2 linked regions of the Thiocapsa rosea genome follow. The protein of the gene in region 1 interacts with the protein of each later gene in a pairwise test. Links are inferred from orthologs where the notes say so. Each region holds a gene or a part of one and is shown in the gene's direction. Other genes may lie near its edges. The genes, in order: hfq and rho.

Region 1 (6,475 bases):
CGTCCGGGCAACGTCCCCTCGCCATCCTGCTCATGGGGCCGACCGCGTCCGGCAAGACGGATCTGGCCGTCGAGCTGGTGGCGCGTCTGCCATGCGAGATCATCAGCGTCGATTCGGCGATGGTGTACCGCGGCATGGACATCGGCACGGCCAAGCCGACACCCGATGTGTTGGCCCGTGCGCCGCATCGCTTGATCGATATCCTGGACCCCGCCGAGGCCTACTCGACCGCGCGCTTCCGTGAAGACGCACTCGCGGCGATGGCGCAGATCGACGCGCAGGGCCGGATCCCGCTTCTGGTCGGCGGCACCATGCTCTATTTCAAGGCGCTGCAACAGGGCCTGGCCCGACTGCCGAGCGCGGATCCGCTGCTCCGCCAAGCCTTGTCCGACGAGGCCGATGTCATCGGTTGGTCCGCGATGCATGCGCGACTGGAGCGACTGGACCCGCAGGCGGCGGCGCGGATCCACCCGAACGATCCGCAGCGCATTCAGCGTGCGTTGGAGATTCATGCCCTGACGGGTCGGTCGATGAGCGACTTGATCGCCTCGGCCGAAGCGAGCGCCGATCTGCCCTATCGTCTCCTTAAATTTGTGCGCGCCCCGGCGGATCGCCAAACGCTGCGCGAGCGCATCGCCCGGCGCTTCCGCACGATGCTGGACCAGGGCTTGGTGGAGGAGGTCGCGCGCCTACGGGCGCGTGGCGATCTCACCGCGGATCTGCCGTCGATGCGTTCGGTCGGGTATCGTCAGGTCTGGAGCTATCTCGACGGCGCGCTCGATGCCGAGGAGATGTGTCTGAAAGGCATTGTCGCATCCAGGCAACTCGCCAAGCGTCAGCTCACCTGGCTGCGTGCCGAGACGGCGACCCATTGGCTCGCGGACGAGCCGGATCCGCTCGACGCGGCGCTGCGTCTGATCGGGGTGGCCCGGTCGACGTCGATGCACCCGTGCTGAGGCGCAACCCGGCCGAGTCTTTGCGGTGCGAGCGTCATGAACGCGCGGCACGTTGCGGTGTCTTCTTGTCCGGCGATCCGACTCAGGCCCGTGATGCGTGGCATTCTATTTGCTAGGTGTTGCCTCTAACGAAGCCCGTGTGTTGCTGCGACCACACCGATTGCCTTTGTTGTTTCGGCACCGATCGGGCGGGTGCCTTGCGCTATGGCCAAAGCGCCGCGTTTCGACGACACTAAACCGCGCCAACCCCAACAGTCGTCGGAGTCGGCACGGCCAAACCAGTCCAGCACATGACGCATACCGCTCCGGGCGCGGTTTAAACGAGGCTTTTTCGGCGGGTATGCCTGTCCCGGCTGCTGTCCCGTCTGCTCCACCCCCCGGCTTGATTGGCAGCGATCACAGCCAGAGCTTTTTGCCGGGCAACACTTGTCGACCACTACAATCGGGCGACCACAACAATAAGGAGTCACTCCATGTCTAAAGGCCAAAGCCTCCAAGACCCTTTTCTGAACGCCCTGAGAAAGGAACGCGTCCCCGTGTCCATCTTTTTGGTCAACGGGATCAAACTGCAGGGCCAGATCGAGTCCTTCGATCAGTTCGTCGTGTTGTTGAAAAACAACGTCAGCCAGATGATTTACAAGCATGCGATATCGACCGTCGTGCCCGCGAGAAACGTCAAGCTCCCACCGGCCGAAGGGGTGCTGCCTGAGCCGGGCAACACATGACCGGGAGACGGCCGTAATCGGCCCGCGCGCGGACCTTCCTCCCTGCGAAGGAGGTTGCCGTGTTTGAGCGCCCGAGCGCCGGCGAGCGCGCTGTTTTGGTGCACTTGGACATCGGCTCGACCGCCGAGCCCGACGAGCGCGAGGAGTTTCGGCGCCTGGCGGTCGCTGCGGGCGCGGAGGTCGTCGGCACCCTGGGCGGTTCGCGCGCGACACCCGATCCGAAGCTCTTTATCGGAACCGGCAAGTGCGACGAGCTGATCGCGCTGGTCGCGGGCACCGAAGCCGAGCTGGTGATCTTCAATCATCCGCTCTCGCCCGGCCAGGAGCGTAATCTCGAGCGCCTGGTCAAATGCCGCGTCGTGGATCGCTCGGGTCTGATTCTCGACATCTTCGCGCAGCGTGCGCGCTCGTTCGAAGGCAAGCTGCAGGTCGAGCTTGCACAGCTCAAGCACATGTCGACCCGACTGGTGCGCGGATGGACCCACTTGGAGCGTCAAAAGGGCGGTATCGGCTTGCGCGGACCCGGCGAGACCCAGCTCGAGACTGACCGTCGGCTCCTCTCCAAGCGGATGACCGTACTTGATCGGCGTCTGGATCGCATCCAGGTGCAACGCGCTCAAGGGCGCAAGGCACGCGACAAAGCCGAGCTTCCGGTGCTCTCGCTCGTGGGCTATACCAACGCGGGCAAGTCGACACTCTTCAACCGTCTGACCGAGGCCGGCGTCTTTCAGGCCGATCAACTCTTCGCGACCTTGGATCCGACCCTGCGTCGTCTGACCCTCCCGGACGGCGGCCGGGTGCTGGTGGCCGATACGGTCGGCTTCGTCGGTCGGCTTCCGCATGAATTGGTGGCGGCGTTCCGCTCGACGCTCGAGGAGACGCGCAGTGCGGCGCTGTTGCTCCATGTCGTGGAGGCATCGGCACCGCATCGGGCCCGTCTCGCGGCTGACGTGGAGCAGGTGCTCGCCGAGATCGGCAGCGACGAGATCCCGCGTCTGGAGGTCTACAACAAGGTCGATCTGCTGCCCGACGAGTCGCCGCGAATCGAGCGGGATGCAGCCGGCTTGCCGAGCCGCGTCTGGTTGTCCGCACACACGGGCGCCGGGGTCGATCTACTGTTGCAGGCGATCTCCGAGTGGCTGGGGCGCGATCGGATTCGCTGCTCGCTGGATCTCGAGCCGGAGGAAGGGCGCCTGCGCGCTTGGTTGTTCGAGCATGCGCAGATCATCTCGGACGTGGCCAAACCGGCGGGGGGATGGTCGATGGATCTCATCATCGGGCGACCGGATCGAGAGCGTCTTGCGGCGAGGAACGCTCGCTTTTCAGAGGACAAAGAGGGTGTTTGACGGACAGATCGGAGACACCCGCGGTGCCCGTTTCGACCCGCGTGGTCGCTCTGCGTCGTTTGCCCTTGGCCATGTCGTTCACCTAAAATCGGGAGCGTAGCCGATCGACGTCAACCGCGCTCAGAGCGAAATGCGTCATTTTCATTTTGCGTTTGGCTTTGGAGCTGTCCTCGATCTCGGTGCGGCGTGGTTCAACACTAAACCGCGCCCGGCGCGGGATGCGATGTTTTTTGCACGGGATCGGCCCCGGACTCGACGGCCGCTGGAGACGGCGCGGTTTAAGAGATTTGAAACGATCGTATTTTAAACCGCGTCCCCGCCAAGGGCCGTGTATGCACCAAACGCCGGACTCACTCTAAAGACGACATCTCGCCTTGGACGCGGTTTAGGTCGCATCTTTGCTTGATATCCTCGCGCTTCGTCGGCACTCTGAAGAGGTCATCCGAGGGCTTGAGCGTCCGGAACGTGCAGCGACGACCGTGCGCGCCCTTCTCTCAAACCGCACATTCGGTGCGGAAGCGCCTCTCAACCCAACATCAACAGTCGAATTCGACAGACGGAGAAGCTATGGCCTGGAACGAGCCAGGTGGCGGTAACAAAGACCCTTGGAGCGGCAAGGGCGGCGGCGAGCAGGGTCCTCCCGACCTCGACGAGGTCGTGCGAAAGCTTCAGGAGCGACTCGGCGGACTGTTCGGCGGCAACAAACCCTCGGGTGGCGGCGCCTCCGGCGGTGGCGGTGGATTCAATCTGCCGGGCGGCGATTTCAGCTCGCGAGCCGTCGGGATCATCGCAGGTGTCCTGCTGGTCATCTGGCTGGCGACCGGCATCTACATCGTCGAGCCTGCCGAAAGAGGTGTCGTGACGCGCTTCGGTGCCTATGTCGATACCACCGGCCCGGGCCCTCATTGGCATGTCCCCCGGCCGTTCGAGAGGGTCGTCAAGGTCAATGTCGACGAGATTTCCACCTTCAGCCATTCCGCCTCGATGTTGACTCAGGACGAAAACATCGTCGATGTGGAGCTGACCGTGCAATCGCGTATCCAAGATGCGGCGGATTACCTGTTTCAGGTCTCGGATCCGGATCAGACCCTACGCGACGCAACCGTCACCGTGGTGCGCGTCACCGTCGGCGGCAGCAAGCTCGACTTCGTCATGACCGAAGGTCGCGGCGCGGTGGCCGTCACGATTCAAGAACGCGTTCAGGCGCTCATGGATCAATACCAGAGTGGCTTGCTGGTCACGTCGGTGAACATGCAACCGGCAAAACCGCCGGAGCAAGTCAAGGCTGCCTTCGACGACGCCATCAAGGCACGCGAGGACAAAGAGCGGTTGGAGAATCAGGCCGAGGCTTACGCGAACGAAGTCCTTCCGCAGGCACGCGGCGAGGCGGCCCGAATCATCGCCGATGCGCGCGCCTATCGTGACCAGGTCATTGCCAGGTCCGAGGGTGAGACGGCGCGCTTTACGGCGATCCTGACCGAGTACCTCATGGCTCCGGAGGTCACGCGACAGCGCCTTTACTTGGAAACGATGGAGCAGGTCTTGGGTGATAGCAACAAGGTCATCATCGACGTGGAGGATGGCGGAAACAGCCTCCTCTACCTCCCGCTCGACCAACTCATGAAGCAGCGCCCGGCTGGGGCGGCCCTTGAAAAGCCCGACGCGTCGTCCCCCGCCGTTGCATCGGAAGCGGTGGATCGCCCGCAGCGCTCGGTCGATCGTGATCGGAGGGTGCGGTAATGAATAAGTTGAAAACCTTCCTGCCGCTGGGCCTGGCCGGTCTCGTGATCGCGATCTACGCCTTCACCTTCGTCGTGCAGCAGTACGAGGTGGCGATCAAGCTGCGGCTCGGTCAGATCGTCGGCGACGACTACCGGCCCGGTCTGCACTTCAAGGTGCCGGTCCTCAACAACATCAAGGTGTTCGATCGACGCATTCAGACCATGGATGCGCGTCCTGAGCGTTTCCTGACGGTCGAGAAAAAGGACGTGATCGTCGACTCCTACACCAAATGGCGCATCTCCAACGCCGCGCAGTTCTTCCGCTCGACCGGCGGCAACGTGGCACGAACCTCACGACTCCTGTCCGAACGTGTCAATACGAGCCTGCGTAACGAGTTCGGCAAACGCACGATCCAGGAGGTCGTCTCGGACGATCGTCTTGCGCTGATGGCGTTGTTGACCAAAGAGGTGAACGAGAACGCTCAAGATCTCGGGATCGAGGTCGTTGACGTGCGGGTGAAGAAGATCGATTTGCCTCCGGAGGTCAGCGAATCCGTCTACTCGCGGATGCGTGCCGAGCGTGAGCGGGTCGCCAGGGACCTGCGGGCGCAGGGCGGCGAGGCTGCCGAGCGTATCCGCGCCGATGCGGATCGTCAGCGGACCGTTATCGTGGCCGAAGCCTTTCGCGAGTCCGAGGAGACACGAGGCGAGGGTGACGCGCGAGCGTCGCAGATCTTCGCCAACGCCTTCAACCAGGATCGCGAGTTCTACGCGTTCTTCCGCAGTTTGAGCGCCTATCGATCCTCCCTCGGGCAGGAGCGGGACGTCATGGTTTTGGAGCCGGACTCGGATTTTTTCCGATTCTTCCGCGACCCGACCGGAAAATGATCCGGGCCTTTCGGGCCTGACCGAAGGTCTCGGCTACACCAAACGCCTCGGATTTCCGAGGCGTTTTTGTGTGTGCGCTTGTAAGATTTCCTGCAGATCCGCACGACGGCGCGCGACGCCGCGCGGGGCGCCGGCACGCGACTCGCGTTGGACAAATGCGCCGTCGTCTGAAAAGATGCCCGCCTTTGGCCGATGCGCACGGCGACTGCGCACTCGGATCCGAATCGGATGTTGCGGAGTCACGTGTTGCTGCATGATGTCTTGGTGGCGGTTGCGCTCGTGCTGGTTATCGAAGGCATTTGGCCTTTTCTGAATCCGGACGGGTTTCGACGCGTTCTCCTGCTGATCGCCGCCGAGGACAAACGGGCACTGCGGATTGCCGGCTTGGCCAGCATGCTGTCGGGCGTCGGATTGCTGTATTTGGTCAACTGACGCCCTTCGCCATAAATCGCGCCCAGCGAGGTATGCTGATGTTTTTGGATGGGGTCGGCCCCGGCAGACGTGACGACCGTTGGAGCCGGCGCGGTTTAAGTGCGTCGATCGTGACAGAACAACCGGGGCTACTGAACGCATGAACGAGGAACGCTGGCTGCTGCCGGCCGGGATCGACGAGGTACTGCCTGCGCAGGCGCGGGTCATGGAGACGCTGCGGCGCGAGCTGTTGGATCTTTACGCGAGCTGGGGCTACGAGCTCGTCATCCCGCCCTTCATCGACTATCTGGAATCCCTTCTGACGGGAACCGGCCAGGATCTCGACCTCCAGACCTTCAAGCTGACCGACCAGCTCAGCGGGCGCATGCTCGGGGTGCGTGCCGATATGACCCCGCAGGTCGCTCGGA
Region 2 (8,275 bases), 3.5 Mb from region 1 along the record:
TGCGTGATCTCCGTTGGGGGTTCAAACCGCGTCCAGAGTGAAATGCGTCGTTTTCACGTTGTATCGGGCTCAGGGATTCTTCCGACCTTCTTGGAGACGCGGTTTAAAATTTAAAATTTTTTAGTATTTAAAATGCGCCCGCGCCGACAGTTGTCGGAGCCGGCGCGGCCGAGACAAATCAACACACGACCCATATCGCGTCGGGCGCGGTTTAGGGTCGAGGCTCGCGACCCATAACACGCAAGGCGATGAACAGGGCCGCGACCGACCGGGCCTCGTCGAAGTCCTCCCGAGCAAGCAACGCGTCGATCGCGTCGAGCCTCCAAGGCACCACCTCGATCGGCTCCGGCTCGTCGCCGGGGAGCGACTTGGGATAGAGGTCGCGCGCCAGCACGATGAGACTATGATGCTCGATATAGCCGGGCACCAGCGAGACGCGTTTGATGATGCGCAGGTCACGGGCGCCGTAGCCGATCTCCTCCTGGATCTCGCGATCGGCGGCGGCCAAGGGATCCTCGCCGGCCTCCACGACGCCCTTGGGCAGGCCGAGCTCGTAGCGGTCGCTGCCGGCACCGTACTCGCGGATCAGGAGCACGGTTTCGGCGTCGAGCATGGGGACGATCATCACCGAATCCGTGCCCCCGGGCACGCGCTCGAAGGTGCGGCGCGCGCCGTTCGCAAACTCGAGATCGACCTCCTCCACCCGGAACAAGCGGCTCTGGGCGACGATCCGCCGATCCAGTATTTTCGGTTTGCGCAGCATGAACGAAACTCCGATGGGTCAAGTCGCTGCGAAGCGACGCTGGAAACACGAGGCGACAAGGGGCATGGCATGATCGATTGGCATCGTATCGACTCCGTCTTCCTGGATATGGACGGCACCCTGCTCGACCTGCACTTCGACAATCATTTTTGGCTCGAGCATGTCCCCGCGCGCTACGCGCAAGCCCGTGGGCTCGCGCCCGAGGTCGCCAAGGCCGAGCTGCTCGCCCGCTATCGCGACGTCGAGGGTACACTCGAGTGGTACTGCGTCGATCACTGGAGCCGCGAGCTCGGTCTGGATATCGCCCTGCTCAAGCAGGAGGTCGAGCATCTGATTGCCGTCCATCCGCACGTGCTTGACTTTTTGGAGGCACTCGAACGGCGCGGCAAGCGCCGTGTCCTCGTCACCAACGCCCATCAGAAGGCGCTCGCGCTCAAGCTCTCGCGCACACGGCTCGGCGGGCACTTCGACCGGGTCATCTGCTCGCATGACTTGAAGGTCGCCAAGGAGACGCCGGGGTTTTGGCCGCTGGTTCAGGCGATCGAGCCCTTCGACGTGGAGCGGACCCTCTTCATCGACGACAGCACAAGCGTCCTGCGCGCAGCGCACGACTTCGGATTTCGCTGGTTGATCGCCGTCGTCGAGCCCGACTCGAAGGGTCCGAGGCGCGAGGTCGCCGATTTCCCGGCGATCGCTCACTTCGGCGATCTGCTTCCGGGTCTGCATTCGGACTGACCGAGTGACAAGGTGCGGTTTCGCCGCTCAATCGACCGGCTCGGGCGCCGGAGCAGGCGTCGGCGGATTCGTGCCGTCTGCGCTCGGTTTCTTGGCCCGACGCCGCCGACGTCGCTTCTTCGGCTCACCCGTCGAGGTCTCCGTCTGCGGCGCGCCCGCCTCCGGGCTATCGATCACCGGCGCGTCGCTGACCGCCAACCGGGCCGCCGCCGACGGATCCGTAAGCGCAGCGATCTCGGGCTGTCTGCGAGGTGCCGCGACAGGGGTCTCGGCCGGAGTCTCCGCGGACGGCGCCCTCGGCTGCGCCTCCTCCGACCGCGATGGCGACCGGGACGGCGACCGACGCTCCCCGCCCGAGCGTGGACGGCGCTCGCCGCGCCCGGCACCGGCTCCGCCGCCACGGGGCGCGCGTGCAGGCCGCGCCTCGCACCGATCCTCTCGGTCCGGGCGCATCCGGCTGCGCGGATTCACCTCGGCGAGCAGCGCCGGATCGACCGGCTCGACGGGGATCTTCGCGCCGATGAATGCCTCGATGTCCGGCAGGCAGAAGGCATAGGTCTCGCAGACGAAGCCGATGGCGTCGCCCGCGGCACCGGCACGCGCGGTTCGCCCGATGCGGTGGACATAGTCCTCCGGATCCTCGGGCAGATCGTAGTTCACGACATGGGTCACGTCCGGGATGTGCAGGCCGCGCGCGGCCACATCCGTGCCGACCAGCACCGGGAGCGTGCCGTCGGTGAAGTCCTTCAGGAGCTTCAGACGCTTTTTCTGGGGCACGTCCCCGGAGAGCACCGCGGTGTTGATCCCGTTGCCCTGGAGAAAACCCCAGACGCGATCGGCCTCGCGTTTGGTGTTGACGAAGACCATGATGCGCGCATCGTCCCAGCCGCGGACCAGGCCGAGCAGCAAGGCGATCTTCTCCTCGTTGGAGGTCATATAGCAGCTTTGGCGCACGCGATCGGCCGTGATGGTCTCGGTCTCGATCTTTACGAGCTGCGGGTGATTCATGTGCTCGTAGGCGAGCTCGGTGACGCGATAGGAGAGTGTCGCCGAGAAGAGGAGCCCCTGACGGTTCTCCGGCGGCGGCATCCGCCGGAGCAGGAAGCGGATATCCTTGATGAATCCGAGGTCGAACATGCGATCGGCCTCGTCGAGCACGACCGCCTCGATCGCCTGCAGGTCGAAGACCTTTTGCTTGAAATAGTCGATCAGGCGCCCAGGTGTGCCGATGAGGATATCGACGCCGCCGGCAACCTGATCGCGCTGCTCCTGATAGCCTGCTCCGCCGTAGACCACGGCGATGCGCAACCCCGTGTGCTTGGCAAGTAGCTCCGTATCCCGGTGAATCTGCACGGCAAGCTCGCGGGTCGGGGCTAGTATCAGCGCACGCGGACGTGCGATCTGCACAGGGGCAGGTCCGGGATTGGTCAGCAGGCGCTGCATCAGAACGATCAGAAAGGCAGCGGTCTTGCCGGTGCCGGTCTGGGCCTGACCGGCAACGTCCCGGCCCGACAGTGCGATCGGCAGGGTTTGTTCCTGGATCGGGGTACAGCGGGTAAAGCCCGCCTCTTCGAGTCCGTCGATGATCCGTTGATCGAGCGCGAAGCTGTCGAAGCGGGTCTGAGTGAGGTGTTTGTCGGTCATGACGTGGGGAGTCCCTGGAGCTACGCGCCTCGCGGAGTGGGCAAGGCTTGCAAATTCTCTTCGCTTTGGATCAAATAGCATCTTACTCAAGGGCACATTCCAACGCCAATTCGCCCGCCCGCTCCACGACCCGTTCGCGCCGCGCCCCAGCGACCCCGCTCCGCCGTCATCCGCCGAACGTGATACCGAAACAACCGCCCGTGCCGCAAACACCCTATGGGAGATCACTTCAGTGAGCGATAGCATCGTCCATGTGACCGATGATTCATTCGAAGACGAGGTTCTGAAATCCCTCGAACCCGTGCTCGTGGACTACTGGGCCGACTGGTGCGGACCCTGCAAAATGATCGCACCCGTGCTCGACGAGATCGCCGGGGAGTACGCGGGCCGCATCAAGGTCGCGAAGCTCAACATCGACGAGAACCCCAACACCCCGCCGCGCTACGGGATTCGCGGCATCCCGACCCTGATGCTGTTCCGTCAGGGCGAGGTCGAAGCCACCAAGGTCGGGGCGGTGTCCAAGTCCCAACTGACGGCCTTTATCGACAGCAACCTCTAACGGCCATCGACAACGGCATCCGGTTCAACCTCCCGGCCGTCCCGCGGACCGGAACGGATACCGGCACCCATGGCCATCGATCGACACTCCCGAGGGGCCGCCGCCAAGGCGCCCCGTCCCCGTAAAGCGACCACCCCCAACCGCGTTCCCCCGCAACACGGGCCCTGCCCCGGGGCGTTGCCGAACACCCCCTCACCTCCGCCGACGACAAAAAATGTGATGAACCTAACCGAATTAAAGAAAGCGCCCGTACCCGAGCTGGTCGCACTGGCCCAGTCCATGGAGATCGAAGGCGTCGGGCGGTCGCGCAAACAGGACCTGATCTTCGCCATCCTCAAGGCGCAGGCCAAACGCGGCGAGGACATCTACGGCGATGGGGTGCTTGAGATCCTCACCGACGGCTTCGGATTCTTGAGATCCGCGGACGCCTCCTATCTCGCCGGACCGGACGACATCTATGTCTCCCCCAGCCAGATCCGCCGCTTCGCACTGCGCACCGGCGACACCATCTCCGGGAAGATTCGGCCACCCAAGGACGGCGAGCGCTATTTCGCACTGCTCAAGGTCAACGACATCAACTTCGACCGGCCGGAAAACGCCAAGTCGAAGATCCTCTTCGAGAACTTTACCCCGCTGTTCGCCAACAAGCGGCTCACCCTCGAGATCGGCAACGGCAGCACCGAGGACATCACGGCGCGGACCATCGATCTGGTAGCCCCCATCGGCAAGGGCCAGCGCGGACTCATCGTCTCGCCGCCCAAGGCCGGCAAGACCATGATGTTGCAGAACATCGCCCAATCGATCGGTCACAATCACCCGGACTGCTACCTGATCGTGCTGCTGATCGACGAGCGCCCGGAAGAGGTCACGGAGATGGCCCGCTCGGTGCGCGGCGAGGTCATCTCATCGACCTTCGACGAGCCCGCGACACGCCATGTGCAGGTTGCCGAGATGGTCATCGAGAAGGCCAAGCGCCTGGTCGAGCACAAGCGCGACGTGGTCATCCTGCTCGACTCCATCACCCGACTCGCACGCGCCTACAACACGGTCGTGCCTTCCTCCGGCAAGGTCCTGACCGGCGGTGTCGACGCCAATGCACTGCAGCGGCCCAAGCGCTTCTTCGGTGCCGCGCGCAACGTCGAGGAAGGCGGCAGTCTTACCATCCTGGCCACCGCGCTTGTGGACACCGGCTCGCGCATGGACGATGTGATCTACGAGGAGTTCAAGGGCACCGGCAACATGGAGATCCACATGGATCGCCGCATCGCCGAGCGCCGCATCTTCCCTTCCATCAACATCAACCGCTCCGGTACGCGCCGCGAAGAGCTGCTGATGAACCCCGCCGAATTGCAGAAGATGTGGATCCTGCGCAAGATCCTGCACCCGATGGACGAACTCGCCGCGATGGAATTCCTGCACGACAAGCTCAAGGCGACCAAGACCAACGACGAGTTCTTCTCCTCCATGAAGGGTTAAACCGCGTCTCGGTGTGACATGAAACGCGCTGAGCAGGTCCGCACGCCCTGCGTGAACCAACAACCGATGCAGTCGACGCGGCTTAAGTCTTTATTTTCTTTTGTTCTAAACCGTGTCCGACTCGGATCTCGCGGGGTCCGCCAGACGGCCATTTCAAACGCGACATCAAGGCTCGCTCGGGGCGCGGTTTAGCCATGTACGCGCCGAAGCCGATGCGTCCGCTCTGGCCGCCGCTCATCAAGCGGGACAAGCCCCCTAAGCCAGGGCAGACCGAAGATGAACGGCGCCAGGCGCGAATCCCGCTCACGCATCATGAGATCCTGGCCCTTGCCGAGCCCTTCACGCGTCGGGGGCGGCATGTCGATCTCGCCGGGAGCGACCGACTGGCGCGCCGTATCCGTTTCAAACCAACCGCATATCCGGGCACGCGGGGTGATCCGGGCGGACTCACCGAGACGCTCGTCCTCGAAAACCCGGGGCGACAACACTTCCGACTGACTCGGACGCTGACCGACGCGGCGGGGCGCGTGGCGACCCTGCGCAGCGACGGGCCGGACCCGAAGGCCCTGATCGAGCGGGTCGATGCGGTGGATCCGAGGCGTCAATTCCCCAGGCTCGGCGGGGTGCGGGTGGCCTGCAGTTATCGGATCGAGGTCGACCCGGGCACCGACGGAGGCTCGAACGAGGCGGTGCGTCTCGTCTTCCTCCGCGCCTTGACGGACGTCGACGGGATCGGTATCGAACTCGACGCACAGGTCGGGCATGGGATGCCTGCCGAGATCCGGCTCGTTTCGACCCCGCAGCGCGCGATCCGTCCATCGGAGGATCTGCTGGCGGTCTTGGGATGGGCGTGGCGGTCATTGCGTCCATTCGACAGGGGTTGGCGTGCCCATCTGCGCATCCCGGCGACCGAGCCCGCGCGCACGCCGGATGTGGAAGCCAAGCTCGCACGGACCTTGGAACATCTCGTCACGACACTCGGCGCATCGCCCGCCGACTTTCACCGGACCTGGCTGCGGCAGCGCTGGTTCGCGTTGGCGAGACGCACACTCGGACTCATGACGATCGCCGGCCTCCTGGCCATCGGTCCGGGGATCCTGCTGTTCGGCGCCCCGGAGGGCTCCCCGCTGCGCCTCTTGTCGTTCGTGATGCCCTCGCTCCTGATCCTCGTCCTGATCGCGCGACACGAGGCGCCGAGCCTGAAGGTCACACCGCTGCCGCGGCCCTTGCCTGCCGACGCCTGGACGCCGATTCCCCGAGATGCCCACGACGACATCTCCGACGACCTCCACGCGTCAGCGTAGGGTAAGCAGATAGGCCACCAGGTCGGCGAGTTCCTGCTTGGTCAGGTTGGCCGCGGGCATGGTGGCATTTGGAATGGCTGCCTTTGGATCGGTGAAATAGAGCGCGAGCCAAGCCGCGTCCCGCCGCTGACCGACACCGTCCAGCGAACCTCCGAGGTTGGCCATCGGCCCCGACACGCCGGCGACGATATGACAGAGATTGCACAGCTTCGCCTCGTAGACCAGACGGCCGGCCTCAGGACTCCCGTCCTCGGCGCAGACCGTTGCAGCCGGCAAGGCCAAAGTGGCGAGAAGGGCAGCAGTCGCGCGGTGTCCGTTCATCGGGGTCTCCTTTGCGCCGTGTCGTTCGAATCAGTTGTCGGGCTCTTCGGGCGAGGTCTCAGCCGCCTCGCCCGCTAAACCGCGTCCAGAGCGAAATGCGTCATTTTCACGTTGCGTTCAGCGTCGGGGACTTCCTCGATCTTGGCGAGACGCGGTTTAGGATTTAATATTTTTGAATACTTTAAACCGCGTCCCCCGCTAGGGCTTTGGATGCACCAAACGCCGAGCTCAATCGGAAGTCAGCATATCGCTCTGGACGCGGTTTAAATAGGTCATGAGATCCTTGTGCCCGACATGCGCGTGGCAGGTCACACACCGAAAGTTAGAGCCGGCCTGAAAGTAGGCCGCATGCGCGAGGGCCGTGGTCGGGTCCTCCGCCGGGGCATCCTCAAGGGCTGCATGACACATGATGCAGCCGGAGTCGTAGACGTATTCGGCGCGACGCTCGAGGAGACCGATCCAATCCGGCTCACGAAACACCGATCGCAGCTCAGCCCACCCGTCCCGAATGCCGGTCGTGACCTTGGCCGCAAGATACTGCCCGGGACTCTCATGGGGCAAATGACAGTCGACGCAGGCGGCCTTCAGGCCACGCGGATTGCGCCCGCCATGGACATCCTGGTCGTAAGCCAAGGCGAAGGGTTCCATGGAATGACAGGTTGTACAAAAATCACGGCCGGAGGTCGCCTGGACCGCGCCTTCGACCAGAATCCAGCCCCCGGTCATCAGAATGCCGACGGACAGCAGGCCGAGCACACCCAGAGTGGTCAGGAGCCATTTCCGCTTGGTTGTCATGGGAGGATCATTCCCTCTTCTGGCGATAGAAGCCGACCTCGGCGATACAGACATCGGCATGAAACACACGACCGATACCCAGGATCCCGAGCTTGGTCAGGCGCCGTGTATCGAGCCGCTGGACCAGCCGATGCGGCTCGAACGATTCGAAGGGCAGATGCACCTCGCGCCACTCGGGTCCGGCGACGAAGGACGCGCGATAGGACTGCCAAGGCAGAAGGGTTGCCGTGGATTTCAGATGGAGGTTGTAGACCTCGCGGTTGCCGTGCACCAGGAGCCGAACCCCGTCGAACGTGCTCGCATCCAACCCGGTCTCGGGACCACCCGGCGGGGTCAGATCCAACATCGCCTGAACGAAACCGCCGTTGTTCGCCAGACTGACCTCGCCGGCGAGACAAAGCGCCTGCCGCCCATCCACGACACGCCGCTTGATGGCCCCCTCCGAGCGCCCGCCCATGACCTGATCGGTCACGGCTCGCCACGGCGTACCCAGTGCCGAGAGACCGTCCGCACGGGAGAAATCGTCGATCAGCCCCCCGTCCGCGAGGGATGGATTGAGGATAGCGAGCATGAGCAGCAACCCCGCGATGATGGAACCGAGAGAGCAACCTTTGTACATTTAAACCGCGTCCGGAGCGAAATGCTAAAGTTTCAGGTGAGCTCGACGTTATGGCCTGT

What was found.
Region 2: the proteins of hfq (region 1) and rho interact in binary tests that used the Escherichia coli proteins (3 or more experiments, as listed by UniProt). The link is inferred for Thiocapsa rosea from one-to-one orthologs.

What each region holds. Positions count from the first base shown.
Region 1 is NZ_RBXL01000001.1:4,696,621-4,703,095, reverse strand. Bases 126-3,055 are described here. They hold hfq (RNA chaperone Hfq), read left to right. Parts: upstream 126-1,429; coding sequence 1,430-1,681; downstream 1,682-3,055. Other genes in these bases: hflX (ribosome rescue GTPase HflX), read left to right, coding at 1,741-3,027; miaA (tRNA (adenosine(37)-N6)-dimethylallyltransferase MiaA), read left to right, coding at 126-956. Also shown: more of miaA, read left to right, coding at 33-125; FtsH protease activity modulator HflK, read left to right, coding at 3,595-4,767; protease modulator HflC, read left to right, coding at 4,767-5,636; BDD21_RS20860 (DUF2065 domain-containing protein), read left to right, coding at 5,865-6,068; BDD21_RS20855 (ATP phosphoribosyltransferase regulatory subunit), read left to right, coding at 6,208-6,475. UniProt on the Escherichia coli protein: RNA chaperone that binds small regulatory RNA (sRNAs) and mRNAs to facilitate mRNA translational regulation in response to envelope stress, environmental stress and changes in metabolite concentrations.
Region 2 is NZ_RBXL01000001.1:1,166,389-1,174,663, forward strand. Bases 3,143-6,048 are described here. They hold rho (transcription termination factor Rho), read left to right. Parts: upstream 3,143-3,920; coding sequence 3,921-5,177; downstream 5,178-6,048. Other genes in these bases: trxA (thioredoxin TrxA), read left to right, coding at 3,375-3,701; BDD21_RS05370 (hypothetical protein), read left to right, coding at 5,372-6,048. Also shown: BDD21_RS05340 (thioredoxin family protein), read right to left, coding at 1-1; ADP compounds hydrolase NudE, read right to left, coding at 212-763; yrfG (GMP/IMP nucleotidase), read left to right, coding at 833-1,498; BDD21_RS05355 (DEAD/DEAH box helicase), read right to left, coding at 1,526-3,142; more of BDD21_RS05370, read left to right, coding at 6,049-6,481; BDD21_RS05375 (c-type cytochrome), read right to left, coding at 6,473-6,802; BDD21_RS05380 (cytochrome c3 family protein), read right to left, coding at 7,031-7,597; BDD21_RS05385 (CIA30 family protein), read right to left, coding at 7,605-8,216. UniProt on the Escherichia coli protein: Facilitates transcription termination by a mechanism that involves Rho binding to the nascent RNA, activation of Rho's RNA-dependent ATPase activity, and release of the mRNA from the DNA template.